Regions from separate parts of the Bacillus sp. XB1 genome, predicted to be linked through region 1. Evidence: riboswitches for the same ligand, from Rfam matches in the RefSeq annotation. Region 1 holds a riboswitch; the other holds the start of a gene.
The links. Region 1 has a riboswitch for lysine ahead of ACK1U5_RS09725 (aspartate kinase). Riboswitches for the same ligand answer to the same signal wherever they lie in the genome.
Positions count from the first base shown of each region.

Region 2: linked by a shared signal. The riboswitch ahead of ACK1U5_RS14360 (amino acid permease) and the one ahead of ACK1U5_RS09725 (aspartate kinase) in region 1 are both predicted to bind lysine.

Region 1 is NZ_JBNRIL010000001.1:1,922,102-1,925,320, forward strand. It holds gene ACK1U5_RS09710 (YndJ family protein) at 1-829, opposite strand, end outside; partial or broken gene ACK1U5_RS09715 (DUF4166 domain-containing protein) at 835-1,157, opposite strand; partial or broken gene ACK1U5_RS09720 (hypothetical protein) at 1,145-1,378, opposite strand; lysine riboswitch at 1,571-1,757, shown strand; gene ACK1U5_RS09725 (aspartate kinase) at 1,961-3,190, shown strand.
Region 2 is NZ_JBNRIL010000001.1:2,797,909-2,801,127, reverse strand. It holds gene ACK1U5_RS14365 (ABC transporter permease) at 1-116, opposite strand, end outside; gene ACK1U5_RS14360 (amino acid permease) at 177-1,601, opposite strand; lysine riboswitch at 1,750-1,931, opposite strand; gene racE (glutamate racemase) at 2,133-2,963, shown strand; gene ACK1U5_RS14350 (DUF3626 domain-containing protein) at 3,074-3,219, shown strand, end outside.

The sequences.
Region 1 (3,219 bases):
TTCCGTTGACAACACCATGAATCCAAACCATTTGAGCAATTGTAATCGTCATTACATGCTTCAAATTTCCATATGAATATATAAGTGAGAACATAATTGTAACCATGAGTGTACTAGACGAAACGATTAGAAGAATCTTTGCACTGATAGCATTAAATTTTGCTCTCCAAACGTAAAATCCATACCCATAAATTGCACATAAATATAGGAACACTGCAAAAAATTCAAATATTCTTGAGTATGTAATTCCTATTGCAACTGTCATAGGTGAAATCATGATGATAAACATAATAGCATCATACACTTTACTTCTCTTTTCTCTTTTTCTCCCTATTAAACCAGCTGATAATGGCAATAGAAACGCCGAATAATGAAAATGTGCAGCTGTGAGTAAAACAATGTCAGAGCTAAAATGCATAATTGAAAGTTTTGCTACTGAAGCAGAAAACCAAAAACCACCTAAAAACAAATAAATAAACGCACTATCTATGGCGATCTCTTCTAACGGCTTCCATCCTCTTTCTAACAATCTACTTACACCAAATAACGCAACAATTCCTGTATATACAAACCAAACTAGCGCAAATAAATAGTGATTTGTGACGAAAGCTAGCATTGCACAAATTGCTGCGATTGGATATAAAAATGATACGGATTTATAAAATAATAATTGCGATCCATCTCTTTTTCTTTTATCAATAATACAAAATGACATTGGTATAAATAATAAAACAGATAATAATATAATTGCTTCAACAGGATTTATATTCGACCACTCACATATTAGAAAAACAACATAACAAGCAAGCCCAAATATTATATTTTTCATATCGTCTATTCCCTTTCCACAAATGTTCCCTTATATGAAAAAAGCAACCAATTAACGGGTTTCGTACTTGTACATGAATTCGAAAACATTGTAGTGTTTCATCATAACTTTCAACAATTTTTGCCTCACCATACAAGAATTTTGGTAACGGCATTTTTCTTCCAAACATATAAAACCATTGTTTCTTTGAAGAAATATGCATTGCCCCTAACTCATCGATATGAAAATGCAGTGTAGAAACGAGTAAATGTGGTTCACCAAAATAATCTACAATTTCATTTTCGTTTTCATCCAATTGCATAACTGCATTAAAATATCTTTTCTTATTTCACCTATTGATTCCCCTTCTCCAACTATTTCAAGCCCAAATCCAATCTTTGTTTTATAAAAAAACTTCTTTGGTTCTCCTTCTTTTTTCTCTAAATACGAAATTTCAGTAAAGCGAGCATCCCACTCTGTATGTATATCTGGTTCTTGCGTATATTCCCATAATTTTTCCATCTTCGTGTTCATTTTTGTCGCAACATAAATAGGCTGTTTCCTTTTCATTCTCCCCACCTCCTATGCACTATAAGTTTAATGTACATGCAATGAATTTATTTTGCTACATTTTTCACAAACTTCCTCAAAAAAAGAAAGAATTTTTAAAATATATATAAAACACTTGATTCCACGAAAAATTTAAATTATTATAAAACAAATGTTACCAACAACTTCATAAATCAAACACTCTCGCCTAAAACGTGAGATAGAGGTTGCGATACTTATGAGTATTCTAATGGAGACACAGAGATGTCTATGAACTTAGATGAAAGGAAGTATTGCCGAAATTGATAAATTTCTCTGCATTTATCAATTGGGGCTGTTTTCGAATAGAAACAGAACTGTCATATGTACAGACGTGTACGTATGAAGAGCTATCTACAAAAAAGAGATATCATTTTTTTATGATATTCCTTTTTTGGCGGTTTTTTTATTAGCTCCGTTTTCTGTTTCCCTTTTCCTGTAACAGCACCATCCTCACTTATTTGAGATGGTGTTTTTTGTTTGTCTTTCTGGTAACTACAGGAGTATTGGGATTTATATATTTCCTAATCTATTCTTAAAAATAGACGAAAGAAGGAATTTGTAATGGAAACAATTGTTCAAAAATTTGGTGGCACTTCTGTCGGAAGCGTCGAACGCATTCAACATGTAGCAAATTTAATTATTGAAGAATATGAACGAGGTCATAGCATTGTCTCTGTCGTTTCAGCAATGGGAAAAAGCACAGATGAACTTGTCGCACTCGCTAACGCTATCACAGAAAATCCAAGTAAACGTGAAATGGATATGCTTCTATCTACAGGAGAACAAGTAACTATTTCATTATTAACAATGGCACTGCAAGCAAAAGGCTATCATGCAATTTCATTAACAGGGTGGCAAGCAGGTATTACGACAGAATCTGTACATAGTAGTGCACGGATTACTGACATTCATACAGATCGTATTCAATCTTATCTTGCTGAAGGTACGATTGTTATCGTAGCTGGTTTCCAAGGTATAAGTGTAGAAAATGAAATTACAACGCTTGGCCGTGGTGGCTCTGATACGACTGCTGTCGCATTAGCTGCTGCACTTAAAGCAAAAAAATGTGATATTTATACGGATGTGACAGGTGTATATACGACGGACCCACGAGTTGTAAAAGATGCTTACAAATTAGACGAAATTTCTTATGACGAAATGTTAGAGCTTGCTAATCTCGGTGCTGGCGTATTACACCCGCGCGCTGTTGAGTTTGCTAAAAATCATAATGTAGTTTTAGAAGTTCGCTCAAGTATGGAACAAGAAAACGGAACAATTGTAAAAGGAGAATGTAACATGGAACAACAATCAATCGTTAAAGGTATTGCATTTGAGGATAACATTACACGTGTCACAATTAAAGGATTAGAACAAGGCTCGCTTTCAACAGTTTTCTCTACATTAGCAGCAGCACACATTAATGTAGATATCATCATTCAAAGTATTACAAATGAAGGAACTGTACACCTCTCCTTCTCCATTCATTCGAATGATTTAAGAAAAACTTTAGAAGTTTTGGAACAAAATCAAGAAACTCTTCACTATGAATCTGTAGAACATGAAAATCACTTAGCAAAAGTATCAATCGTAGGATCTGGCATGGTATCTAACCCAGGTGTCGCTGCAAATATGTTCACTACTTTAAAAGAAGAAGATATTCATATTAAAATGGTAAGTACATCAGAAATTAAAGTGTCTGTCGTTATTGACCGCCTTCATTTAGTAACAGGCGTTGAGGCGCTGCATCAATCATTTATGGCGAAAATTGAGCCTTTAGTGCAAATGAGCTAATCTGATATATTTAGTAATGCTAAAAAAAT
Region 2 (3,219 bases), 880 kb from region 1:
ACGCATGAAATAAAGATAAAGCTATATAGTAAACCGTTAATCATACGTGCAAAGTATGTAATGATATTTTGAATATGTTGTTGGAAGCGACTGCTCCATAGCGATTCGATTGACATGTTTTTCACCTCTTTGTTCTATTATATATGTTTTACAAAAGAAAAAACGAGCAAATTGCGTTATGCAACTTGCCCGTTTTTCTTTTCGTTATTTTTTTTCTGATCACGATTCATTAATGGATAGAAAGCAAATCCAATTACGAATAAACCAATTCCGAGAAGGAACGTTTTTATATCGGATGCGCCAGTTTTAATAACCCATAGTGCGTAGCAAAGTGCGATAACTGCGACTATGCCATCTGTAATTCTTGCCCGCATTTCATTTTTATATGTTTCACCAGTTGCGACTAGTTTTAACTGGAAGATTGGTGAAACGAGATATGGAATGAGGTAGGCCAGTGTTGATACGGTAATAACGAATGTATAAGCTTCCGCAATGGTTCCTGATAATGTTGAGAATAGGAATACTTGCGACATAATGTTTGTTAATCGTAATGAGTAAATTGGACTTCCTTTTTTATTTGTTTTCGTGAAGAAGGAAGGGAAGAAACCTTCTTTTGCTGCTTGATAAGGTACTTCTGAGCTTAATAAAATCCAGCCTAAGATAGAACCGAACAGGGAAGTAAGAGCAAGTAATGCCATCAGTTTCCCGCCGCCGTGACCCATTGCAGCATTTAGTGCATCTGCTAATGGACGTTCAGAAGCTTGTAATTTATCAACGTGAAGTACACCCATTGTTAAAATTGTAATTCCTAGGTAAATCGCAACTGTAATAAGTAATCCCGCAACTGTTGCACGTTTTACCGTTTTTGGAGAAACAGCACGGTTTGATAAAAGAACGGCTGATTCAATTCCGATAAACGCCCAAAGCGTTGTAAGAGCAGCTAAATTTACTTGTGAAAGAAGACCATGTGATGCACCTGATTTATCAATCATCGGTGTGTACCATTGTCCAAACTTAGAAGCTTCGAATGCAAATAACGTAACGACGATGAATAAAAGGAATCCAGTTACTTTCGTTGTTGTTGCTAAGAAGTTTAGTTTTCCAGCTCCGCTTACACCGTTTGTTAATATAATATGAGTTCCCCAAAGTAAGATGGAACAAATCGTAAATGTAATTAGTTTTCCGACTTCTACGTTAAACGAGCCGATTGAAAATAGTAGTCGCGTATCTTTCATAATTGGGAAGAAGAGTGATAAATATCCCGCAAATGATGTAATGATGGCAACGTTACTTGCCCAGTTTGCAACCCAATATCCCCATACCATACTGAAGCCAGCCATTTTTTTCTTTTTTGGTGTTGAGAATAAAGCATATGCATGACTTTGTGGCCCTGTCGTTAAATCAGGACGACGAATTGCTAAATTACCGAAAACAAGAGCTAGCATTAAAACACCAAACCCTGTAGTTAACCAAGCTAAAGTGACACCGAGTGGGCTTGCTGTTTGTGCCAACGTACTTGGTACCATGAAAATACCAGCGCCAACCATGTTACCGACAACGAAAGCTGTTAGTACCCAAAAGCCCCATTTTTTTTGTTGCATAGAAAAATACCTCCAAAGTTAGTATAACCAAGTCAAGCGAGGAGATATGTATGTCTTCCTGAGTCAGGAAGAGAAGTCCCAAACAAAACAAAAAAAGCACGTAATCTGCCGCTACATGCTTTCTATCTTATAAGAAACCCACGACATACCTCTCGATAGCTCTCCACAAACGAAACGTTTGTGACAGTTCTGCACTTATTAAATGCAGACCCAGCAAGCGTGCATGGTGGACACGACTTACTTCGGCAACCATTCCTTTCTCATTCCTTCATCAATGCCACTACATCTCCTGAAATGATACTCTTAATGACTGCAACCTCTACCTCACCGAGATACGAATGAGGATTTAAATATTAAATTAACGTATTTAAGAGTAACAAATGAATTTTTATACGTCAATGGATATAGTAATAATCAGATTATAGAGAACAGTTTGTGATTAAAAGTAAGAGGGATTGTTATGTGATATTTGAATTTTCGTAATATAATACATGTTATTAGCGCTAGATGATTGAAAAGGGGATGAAGTATATGTCTGTATGTCATAAACATTCAGTAATAGGTGTGCTAGATTCGGGTGTTGGGGGATTAACAGTTGCGAGCGAAATTATAAGACAATTGCCTAAAGAAAGCATTTATTATATTGGTGATAATAAGCGTTGTCCGTATGGGCCAAGAAGTGTAGAGGAGGTGCAATCTTTCGTATTTGAAATGGTTGAGTTCCTCAAACAGTTTCCATTAAAAGCGCTAGTCGTAGCATGTAATACTGCTGCAGCTGCTGCATTGAATGCGCTACAAGAAGCACTTTCCATTCCAGTTATTGGCGTTATACATCCAGGAGCAAGAGCGGCAATTAAAGTTACAAAGAAAGGGGAAATCGGGGTAATTGGAACTGTAGGTACGATAAAATCTAATATGTATGAAAAAGCATTACACGAGCTGGATACATATTTGGAAGTGCATAGCTATGCTTGCCCGACTTTAGCCACAGTTGTAGAAAATCAATTAGAAGATACAGCATATGTCACGCAGCAAGTGAAACAAGCTTTACTTCCATTAACGAAAGAAGATATAGATACGTTAATTCTTGGATGTACGCATTATCCACTTTTAGAGTCCTATATAAAAAAGGAACTAGGAGAAGACATAACGATTATTAGTTCTGCAGAAGAAACAGCGATAGAGTTAAGTACCATTTTACAGCATAAAGGAATTTTGTCTGACAATCTGAATCTGAAGCATCGCTTTTTTACAACGGGATCTGTTTTATCATTTGAACATATTGCTGAGCGATGGCTAGGGTATCAAATTTCTGTAGAATGTGTACATTTGCCTATGAAAAATGCGTGTATATATAATTAAGATTTAGTAAATTACTTTTTTAAATAAATGAGGTTCGTTTCATAAGAAGGAAAGAATAAGCTTTTAATTGAAGTGTTTAAGGGCAGTTCAATTAAAGGGGAGATTGGATTATGGAATTATTAAGATCTCAATTATTTGCTTTAGAGTATATTTCAAAATATGCAGAGAACAAAAAACGTGGGGCTAAAGCAACGATTAATCATATACTTAAAATGTCTAATATTACAGATGAAATATTTGAAGAAGCTGTCGCTAA